2 regions of the Ruegeria sp. AG6 genome follow, and region 1 is predicted to be linked to the other one. Evidence: riboswitches for the same ligand, from Rfam matches in the RefSeq annotation. Region 1 holds a riboswitch; the other holds the start of a gene.
The links. Region 1 has a riboswitch for cobalamin ahead of ACR0I0_RS00315 (DUF1636 family protein). Riboswitches for the same ligand answer to the same signal wherever they lie in the genome.
Positions count from the first base shown of each region.

Region 2: another riboswitch for cobalamin. It lies ahead of ACR0I0_RS19365 (hypothetical protein); the one in region 1 lies ahead of ACR0I0_RS00315 (DUF1636 family protein).

Region 1 covers NZ_JBQFYQ010000001.1:64,876-70,201, forward strand. Annotated here, with positions in the region: gene cobN (cobaltochelatase subunit CobN) at 1-1,309, opposite strand, end outside; gene cobW (cobalamin biosynthesis protein CobW) at 1,313-2,368, opposite strand; gene ACR0I0_RS00315 (DUF1636 family protein) at 2,370-2,741, opposite strand; cobalamin riboswitch at 2,834-3,040, opposite strand; gene ACR0I0_RS00320 (SLC13 family permease) at 3,268-5,124, opposite strand; gene ACR0I0_RS00325 (hypothetical protein) at 5,314-5,326, shown strand, end outside.
Region 2 covers NZ_JBQFYQ010000015.1:7,424-12,749, reverse strand. Annotated here, with positions in the region: gene rsgA (ribosome small subunit-dependent GTPase A) at 1-912, shown strand, start outside; gene ACR0I0_RS19370 (alpha/beta hydrolase family protein) at 952-1,785, opposite strand; cobalamin riboswitch at 1,943-2,163, shown strand; gene ACR0I0_RS19365 (hypothetical protein) at 2,255-2,662, shown strand; gene ACR0I0_RS19360 (protein-tyrosine phosphatase family protein) at 2,654-3,166, opposite strand; gene ACR0I0_RS19355 (DNA polymerase III subunit gamma/tau) at 3,338-5,101, shown strand.

The DNA.
Region 1 (5,326 bases):
ACCACGAAATCCGTGCGTCCAGAAGAGTGTCGGCAATCGGCACGCCAGTCGCGATGTCATAGCCTTCTTCGTCAAGATCGGACAGCATCGCCTGGGCCGAGGCCAGCGCGTCGAGGCCAACCGCATGGGCCATCTGCCAGTCTTTGCCGGGATAGGTGGACAGGACCAACGCAGGAATCTGATCTGCCTTGGGTTTGTCGTTCAGTGCAAGCCAGCCCGATACACGGTCGATGATCGCTTCGATCCGGTCCGGTTCGGGACGGTGTGCAAAGCGCGCGTATTCCAGATGCGGATCGCGTTTTCCGGGTTCCTTGAAAGACGCAACTCCTGCTGAGATCCGTCCATCCACCTCGGGCAGTACCACATGCATGGCAAGATCGGCCGGGGACAAACCGCGTTCCGCCTCGGCCCAGGCTTTGCGGCGCGAGGTGGCGAGAGCGACCTGAAACACCGGCACGCCTGCAGCGTCCAGAGGCGACGTTCCCGACGCGCCTTTTCCCGAAAACGAAGTGGCGTTGATAATGGCAGATGGGTTCAGCGCAACAACCTGTTCCCGCAACCATTCGGCGGCTACAGGCGCCTTGAGAGACGGGGCAAACAGGCCCACCGCCGCGTATCCACGGGCGCGCAGGCTGCGGATCAGGGCTGCGATCGGGGCGGTGTCTGCCGAGGTCAGGTAAGCGCGGTAAAAGGTGACGAGGATTCGTTTGGTCTTGCCTTCGAATGCGGTTTCCACCGGGATTACGCCGCGATCCGGACACCACACGCCACATTCGGGCAAGGTCTTGGCGCCCATCACCGGACCGGCATAAAGCCCCGCCGCCAAAGCCATCTGCGCCAGCGCCGCCTGTGCCGCGACCTCGCCGCCGGTATCGCACAGATGCGCCAGACGCCGCAGGGTCGAGACCGGCAGGGTGGAATAGTCATCCAGCCGCGTGTCCTCGCGCCCGTCGGCGGGCAGCACCGCCAGTGCGATGCCCTTGGCCTGCGCCAGCGCCAGAACCTGCTGCAACCCATAAGCCCAGTAGGGCACCCCGCCGATCAGACGGATCAGAATGCCCTTGGCGCCTTGAAGCGTCTGTTCGACATAGGTATCGACCGACAGCGGGTGTTTCAGAGCCGTCAAATTCGCCAGCCGCAGGGTCGGCATTCGCCCTTCCGGTCCGCCACCACGATGCCAGCCCGCCGCGAAAGCGCCTAGGTCGCTGTCCGAAAAGGACAGCACCACCAGGTCCGCCGGGCTCTGGCCCAGATCGGTTGGGGTCTCGGTTTCCTCGAGCCCGTGGCTTTCGCGAAAGACGACGTGCATGGCTTACTCGGCGGCCTCACGCACACCCACGAGGATTTCGCGGATTTCCGCCTCTTTGATATCGTCATGCTCGGCGATGACGACCAGACGCGAACGGCGTTCTTCACCGGGTTCCCACGGGCGGTCATACTGGTGACGCACGCGGGCACCCACTGCCTGGACCAGCAGGCGCATGGGTTTGCCCTGAACGGCGGCATACCCTTTGACGCGCAGGATGTTCAGTTCATTGGCCAGGCGTTCGATATTGGCGACCAGTTGGGCCGGATCGGTCTGCTCGGGCAGCTCGACGATGATGCTTTCGAAATCGTCATGCTCGTGATCGTGATGGCCGTCGTGATGCGAGGGTCGGGCGTCCATGTCATCCTCGGCGGCGGCTTCCAGACCCAGCACAACGCGCACGTCCACGGCACCTTCTGCCACTTCGACGACGGGTAGGGGGCGCGGCGCCTCGGCGGCGATGATCTCGCGCGCTTTGGCCACGCCTTCGGGGCCGGCGAGGTCGGGCTTGGTCAGCAGGATGATGTCAGCGCACGAGATCTGATCCTTGAACACCTCGGAAAGGGGCGTTTCGTGGTCGATCGAGTCATCGGCCATGCGCTGCGCATCCACTGCTTCGACATTGGGCGCGAAGCGGCCTGCGGCCACGGCCTCGGCATCGGCCAGGGCGATCACGCCGTCGACGGTGATCTTCGAGCGGATGTCAGGCCAGTCGAATGCCTTGAGCAGCGGTTTCGGCAGGGCCAGACCGCTGGTTTCGATCAGGATGTGATCCGGGCGTGGCTCCAACGCCATCAGGGCCTCGATGGTGGGAATGAAATCATCTGCCACGGTGCAGCAGATGCAGCCATTGGCCAGTTCCATGATGTTTTCCGCCGGGCAATCAGGAATGGCGCAGGATTTCAGGATGTCGCCATCGACGCCTACATCGCCGAACTCGTTGACCACGACAGCAAGGCGCTTGCCCTGTGGGTTCTGCATCAGGTGACGCACCAAAGTGGTCTTGCCCGATCCCAGAAAGCCGGTGATCACTGTGACGGGGAGTTTTTCGAGGTTCGACATGTCAGGCTCCAATGGGGGGAATGCGCGAGGCACAGTTCTTGCGAAAATGTTCGGGGCGTTCGCGCCATTTCACCAAACCATCTTCGGTGGCCAGATACTTGGTCGCGCCGTCGACGATGACGTCGACATGATCTGTTTCGTTCAGGTTTTCATACACGAAGGTCCAGCGGCCCGGCCCGCGCAACACGATCGAACAGCCTTGATCACAGTTTGACAGGCATTCAACGGCTTTCAGGGTGACACCGTCGGGCAGGTCCGCCTGTTCCAGAGCCTTGTGTAACAAAGCGCCCGGGCGTTGCGTGTCATCTTCCACAGGCAGGCCGCGACGGCAGGTGGTACAGACCAGCAACTCGACTGGTGCGGTATCGGTCATGTCTCTCATCCCCCCAAATCCTCTTCGCGGGGGACGGGGTTTCATGCGGGCCACGAATGGTCATGGACCCGACACCGGAACACCCCGCCCGGTTTCAACTTCGGTTGTTGGCAGGTCTCCCGGCTTGCGGATGCCAGAGGCGGGCCTCTGTCGGATGTCCCGCCTTCCCGGCTTTCGGGCCAGTGGCATTGGGCATCCTCTCCGTTCACGGTCGCGGGGGCGGCTGCGTTTGGCGGCAAGACCGTTGACGCATTCCCTTTTCATCGGCTGTCACCGACACCAACGAAAGGGACATGCGGCACCGCTGGCCTGCTTGTCAAGCGAGTCGCGCGCAACAATGATGCAGAGGCATGGAAAGCGACCTGTGGGCGTCGATGGGCGGCATGGCGTGCCGGGACCCAGCCTGAGATGGGCCGGGCGACGAACAGTATGTTAGCAAGGGGCGTAGACTATGGTGAACGGGTGCCTTGACTGAACCTGTCCCGATGATGGGAAAAGACCACCGAACACCGCAGATCCTCTTGCGCTAATAGATGACGTTGATCATGAGCAGGGAGACGACCAGAAACAGCGCCGTCATTATTCCGCCGGAGCGAACGAAATCCATCACCTTGTATCCGGCCGGACCCATGATCAACGCGTTTACCTGATGGGTTGGGATGATGAAGCTGTTCGAGGTCGATATGGCGACCGTCAGGGCAAAGACGGCCGGGTTTCCACCCGCCGCCACCGCAATCGATACTGCCAGAGGCACCAGCAGGACCGTGGCCCCCACGTTGGACATGACCAAAGAAAAGGCCGTCGCCAGAATGGCGATGCCGGTTTGCAACGACCAGAGCGGCCAGCCGTCCAGAATTATCATGATCTGCTGGGCGATCCACGCGGCCGTGCCTGTGTTCTGCACGGCTTGTCCCAAAGGTATGAGGCAGGCGAGCAGGAATACGGTGTTCCATCCGACCGCGCGGTACGCCTCGTCCACGCTGAGCACACGGGTCAGCATCATGCCCACCGCGCCGGTAAGAAGACAGAGTGAAAGCCGGACGTCCGTGAACAGGATCAACGACAGCGAAATGGCGAAGAATGCCAGGGCCCAGCCGACTTTTTGCGGCCTCAGCTCGTCCTGAGGAAAGTCTGTCGTCACAACGACGAAATCCGGATCTCGTTTGATCCGCATCAGGTTGTCCCATCTGGTATGGGCCACAAGCATGTCGCCCGCCTGAAACTTTTCGAGCCCGATCTGCGTGGATTCGTGATCCTCGGTCTCGACATGGCTCAGCGTCTCTTCGCCGCGGTGAATGGCCAGCAGCGACATCCCGTAGGTCTTGCGAAACAAAAGCTCGCGGGGGCATTTGCCGATCAGCTTGCTGTCAGGCGTGATGACCACCTCGGCCACGCCTGCATTGGTTGGGGCGAACTCTTCGACGAAAATGTCCAAGTCCGGAAGAACGGTCAGCCCGTATTTCTCGGCGAACTTCTCGACCTCCCAACGGCGGCCGACGATGGCCAGCCGACACGGCGCTGCAATTTCCGCTGTCAAAACCTGAACCATCGAGGTTTTGCCGCGATAGAAGGTTGAAATGATGTACAGGTGGTTTTCGTGGTTGATGTCGGCCAGAATCTCGCCGACCAGGGGGCTGTCCTCGGGCACCACGACTTCGAACACATCAGCTTTGAGGCCATAGACCCTTTGCAGGTATTCCTGTGTCCCTTGTCCGGTACCCGTATTGTCAGGTCCTTCAGCCTCGGGCAAAACCCAGCGTCCCAACAGCAGAAAGTAACCAATTCCCGTCAGGATCAGAACCGCACCGATCGGCGTGACCGAGAACAGGCCGAAGGGCTCCATTTTCTGAGAGGCCGGCAGACTGTCATTTGCCGTCAGGATCAGATCGTTCAGCAGGATAAGAGGAGACGACCCGACCATCGTCATTGTGCCGCCCAAAATGGCGCAGAATCCCATTGGCATGAGCAGGCGCGACAGCGGTATGCCTGACCGTGTGGAAATTCGGCTGACAACCGGCAGAAACAGAGCAGCGGCGCCTACATTCTGCATGAACGAGGATATGACGCCAACGGTGCCGGAAATGATTGGTACAACCCTGCCTTCGGATTTGCCGCCGTATTTGAGTATGACGGCAGCCACCTTGTTCATGATCCCCGTCTTGTCCAGACCGGCCCCGACGATCATGACCGCAATGATCGAGATGACGGCATTGGATGCGAAGCCGTCGAACAGAAGGGTGACATCCGCCAGATTTTCCAGCCCGGGCGCGTAGCTGAGCAAGCCTATGAGAACCAGAACCAATATGGCGGAAAGGTCGATCCTTATGATCTCGGAAACGAACAGAAAAACGGTGAAAGCCAGAAGGGTGCAAACGACCCCCATCTCGAAGGTAAAGGCAATATGTTCCACAATACGTCCAGAACTTTTTCTTTGTTAGAGTCCTAGTTCATCCCTCCCGACTTGTCATGAAGTTTCGTTTTTCGGCGGTGCTGAGAAGTAATGTTGCTCAATGGTTGCTGTGGGAGCAATGCTTTCGGGAACCCCGTTTGACGAACACGTCAGAAAGAAGGATTGACCAAATTGC
Region 2 (5,326 bases), on a different contig from region 1:
GGGCTTAACCCTGACGGCGAAGTCCCGTTACTGACCCCCGATCAAACGACCGGCAGCTATGCTGTTGGCGATTGGGTTCTCGCCGATGACGACAAACGCGTGCGCCATTTGCTCGACCGGCGCAGCCTGCTGCACCGACGCGCCGCGGGTACAGGCGCCGCGACGCAACTGATCGCAGCCAATGTCGATGTGCTGTTCATCGTCAGCTCGTGCAATGCCGATTTCAAACTGCCCCGGCTGGAACGATATCTGGCGCTCGCGCATCAGGCCGGGTGTTACCCGGTCGTTGTTCTGACGAAGGCCGACAAATCGGCGGACCCCGACAGTTTCTCGGGGCAGGTGCAATCTCTGGATCCGTTCCTGACGGTTCTGGCGATCAACGCGCTGGACCCGGCAGAGGTTGAAAAGGTTCTGTCCTGGTGCCCCAAAAGCCAGACCGGAGCGCTGGTTGGATCGTCGGGCGTTGGCAAGACGACACTTGCCAATACCATGACCGATCAGGATCTCGCCACCTCGGACATTCGCGAGGATGACGCGCGGGGCCGGCACACGACGACCGCACGCGCATTGCACCGGATGCGCAACGGTGGCTGGTTGATCGATACACCCGGAATGCGCGCGTTGCGCCTGCTGGACGCTCGGGACGGGATCGACGACGTTTTCTCGGACCTTGCCGAGTTGAGCCGGGACTGCCGTTTTTCGGATTGCCAGCACAGCTCCGAGCCCGGATGTGCCGTGCAAAAGGCAATAAGCCACGGCACGCTTGATCCGGCTCGATTGGACCGGTGGCGCAAGCTTCGGCGCGAAGATCAGCGCAATTCTGAAACCGTCGCGCAGTCCCGGGCGCGGGACAAAGCGTTCGGCAAGATGGTCCGTGGCGTCATGAAGGAAAAGAAACTTCGCAACCGGTGATCGTTGGGCGGTGCCCGGCCCGTCCTGCGCCGCGTCTGATCAAGCGATCAGTCGCGGCCAAACCGCTGCATTGCGCCGGGCAAATGCTCCGATATGACCAACCTCGGGCAACCCGAAATCGGCAGGGCTCAGCAGGTGGCGGTTGGCATCGGGGCCGTAAAGATCCGCAAGCCGCCAAACCGCTTCCGGCGGCACCATCTGGTCGTCCTCGAAGGTGAACAAATCCACGGGCGTTCCAGAATCCTTCCACTGCGCCGCAGGTAACTCATGCCCGATTTCAGGCACATAGTTCAAAGGCGCCGTACACCATTTGCGCCACTGCCAATAGACCGATGCCGGCAGATCCGAGCCGAACCCGATCGCCTTTCCGGGAAGGTAGCCAAGGGCTCGGGCCAAAAGCGGGGCATGACCATACCAGAACAATCCTGCCAAACCACGATAGGGCCATGGATGGTCGCTTAGGGTTACCAGCCCCGAACACACACAGATCATGCGATCAATCAGATCGATATCCGGCTGCACAGGCCCCAACATCGCGCCGATCGAATGGCCGATGGTCCAATGCTGCGAATCGGGAAACCGTCTGCGCATTTCTGCCCGTGCCGCGGGCATGTCGATCAAGGCCCAATCCGCCATGGTCGCACGCGAATCTTTCAGGCGGCCGGTCAAGGAATGCCCGTAATCGCGATAGTCATAGGTCAGGCAGGCCATACCCTGCTCGGCAGCAAGCCATCGTGCGAAATGACGGTAATAATCGCGCGGCACACCCGTTGCACTGTTCAGCACGACGACGATTTCGGGCGAAGACAGCGGGCTGTACAACCGGGCAGACAGTGTTTTCTGCCCGGACGGAAAGCGAAATTCTTCGGTCATTACCGTTTGCTCTGTGTCCAACATGATCTCTGGCTTTGCGCTTGGTAAATCCGGTTTCCGAACCTCAACGCCCTCGACACTATGCATGAACCAACACCGTATCCAGCATGACCAAGCGTCCGGTCAAAAGATCGGCTTGACTCGATGCGTGCTCAAACGCTAGCGGTTGTGTGATGGTTTCCGGCCTCCACAAGGGGTCGGGATGAAAAGGGAACACGGTGCGGTAATGTCTGGTCATGCAGGCAACAACCAAATCCGCGACTGCCCCCGCAACTGTAAGCGGTAAGCGATGCCGAAACACCACTGGCCCAAAGGCTGGGAAGGTCGGCAAAGCGATGACCCGCAAGTCAGGAGACCTGCCATCGGAAACGAAACCGAAACTCGGGCGGGGTGTCCGGGCAGGTCCTGACGGCATCACGCTGTCCCACCTGTCCCAAATATCCTGTCCACCAAGCGCGGAGGGCGCAGGATGATCTGGAAGACAAAGACACATGAATTCAGTGCAACAGTATGTCAGCGGACGGGCAAAACCTGTCCCGCTTTGGCGCGGCTGGCGCGCTCGATATCCGAAGCCATGGCCCAGGCGACCTCGGCCACAAGTGACGATTTCGAGATTGAGGGCAGCAGCGCGCTGTCACATTGCAGCGAAGGATGTCATGCAATTTTCCGCGCGCAATCAGACCGCATTCGTGTCTTTTGCGGGACGCAGCCCGAAACCGCGATTGAGCCGCTGAACGGCTATGCCGACCTGATCTTCGGAAACACGTTCAGTGCGATGCCATCCGGCGTCGTGAAAACCCTACCCTGCGCGATGATCGAAGTTTCTACGATCCGGCCTCGAAAACCTGCTTGCGCGCCCGCGCAGATTTCAATCTGAGTCCAGACTGACCTGTGCCTGGGCACGCCGAGAGGCCCAGGCCAGTTGCGCATCCGTTTCGACGGCGCAAGGGCGCACCGCCCGCAATCGTTGCAGCGCCGTGTCCGCGCCTTCGCCGCATTCGACCATCAGCCGCAGGACAATCATACCTGACCTGCCACAGCCCCCGCGGCAGTGTACCAATACGCGACCTCCGCCGGACAGCGCGTGCCGGGCCGCGGCGCTGACGGACGGCCACGCGTCATCAATCGCTTTTGTCGGCGCTCCGAAATCTTCGATCGGCAGGTGAACCCATCGGCTGGCGCGGCTTTGAATATCGCTTCCAAATTCCTGCGCCCCGTCCTGAAGCATTTCGACATCCGTCGTCATCGAAACAACAAGCCCCGGCTGCCACGCTGCGATCATATCCAGATCGCTGGAGTAATCTCCGCCGCGTCCGGGCATCGAGGTCAGCGCCAGCGTTCCGCCACCGACTTGCAGGGCATAGATCACCAACTGCGACATGAATCCTGTCCTCCCCAAAGAACTCTTTACAAAAATGAGCCATTAAATCCGCTGATGCAGTTTAGTGCGAAAGCGACTCGTTTCTAAATCAAAAATCATCGCGCCACGCTGTGGACGCGGGCAACGGTGGCCACTACGCTGTGCCCAAGCACCGAATCCCAACGAGAAGACATGACAGACAGCTCCAGCCCCGCCTATCAGGTTCTCGCCCGCAAGTATCGCCCGGAAACCTTTGCCGATCTGGTGGGTCAGGATGCCATGGTGCGCACCCTGAAAAACGCGTTCGCGGCCGACCGGATCGCGCAGGCCTTCATCATGACCGGCATTCGCGGCACCGGCAAAACCACGACCGCAAGGATCATCGCCAAGGGCATGAACTGCATCGGACCCGACGGAACCGGTGGCCCCACGACCGAACCCTGCGGTCAGTGTGAACATTGTGTCGCCATCATGGAAGGCCGCCATGTCGACGTGATGGAGATGGACGCCGCCAGCCGTACGGGCGTCAACGACATCCGCGAGATCATTGACAGTGTCCGCTATCGCGCCGCCAGCGCGCGTTACAAGATTTACATCATCGACGAGGTTCATATGCTCTCGACCAGCGCGTTCAACGCGCTGCTCAAGACGTTGGAAGAACCGCCCGCGCATGTGAAGTTCATCTTCGCAACCACTGAAATCCGCAAAGTCCCTGTCACTGTGCTGTCCCGCTGCCAGCGTTTCGACCTGCGCCGGATCGAACCCGAAGACATGATTGGCCTGCTGCGCAAGATCGCCGAAGCGGAAAACGCCCAGATCGCCGAAGACGCGCTGGCGCTGATCACCCGAGCAGCGGAAGGATCGGCCCGGGATGCGACCTCGTTGCTGGATCAGGCGATTTCGCATGGGGCTGGCGAGACGACCGCCGATCAGGTCCGTGCAATGCTTGGACTGGCAGACCGTGGCCGGGTTCTGGACCTTATGGATATGATCCTGCGCGGCGATGCCGCCGGAGCACTTACCGAGTTGAGCGGCCAATACGCCGAAGGCGCAGACCCGCTGGCGGTGCTGCGCGATCTGGCCGAGATCACGCATTGGGTGTCCGTCGTGAAGATCACGCCTGACGCGGCGCAGGATCCGACGGTTTCTCCGGATGAACGGACCCGGGGCCAACACATGGCCGAGGCTCTGCCGATGCGGGTTCTGACCCGGATGTGGCAAATGCTGCTGAAGGCGCTCGAGGAAGTCTCGGCTGCGCCCAACGCCATGATGGCCGCTGAAATGGCCGTTATTCGCCTGACCCATGTGGCGGATTTGCCCAGCCCCGAAGAGCTGATCAAACGGTTGCAAGATGCCCCGCCACCACCGCCGGGCGGGCCCAATGGCGGCGTTTCGATATCCCGACCGGGCGCCGGTCCGGCGCCGGCTGGCGCGACCCATCCACCTGCCTACGCGCCGTCCCCTCGCGGTTCCGGTGGCGCACCGGTTGCAGCCCTGGCGCAGGATGCCCAGACGGCCCTTGCCCATTACCCGACCTTCGACCACGTGGTGGAACTGATCCGGACCAATCGCGACGTAAAGTTGCTGGTCGAGGTGGAAAACGGCGTGCGCCTCGTCTCCTATCAACCCGGACGAATCGAATTCACACCCGCCACCCAGGCACCGGCGGATCTGGCGCCACGACTGGGCACTGCCTTGCAACGCTGGACAGGAAATCGGTGGGCTGTCTCGATCGTCTCGGACGGAGAAGCCCCCACGATTGCAGAAGTCAGGGATGAGGCCGAGCTCGCACTGAAATCCGAGGCCGAACAACATCCTTTGGTGCAGGCGGTATTGGCGCAATTCCCAAAGGCGAAAATCACTAGGATCGAAACGCCGGAGCAACGCGCCGCCAAGGTCGAGACCGAAGCGCTTCCCGAGGTGGAAGACGAGTGGGACCCGTTCGAGGAAGACTGACCCCGCGGCCCGTCACCCCCCGTTTCAAACGAAGCTGACCGAGGTTTCGATCGAACACATCCGCCCGCATGTCTCAGATCGTTTGTTGCGACACCGGCCAGCGGAAGGCGGCCCGTGACAATTCTGATCCGGATGCCGCGTAGCCATTCGAACCGCGCCCAGATTTTCTTTGCCCTGTGTGATCAGTCTCGGCAGCAGACCATATGCGCGCCAAGGACGATCTGC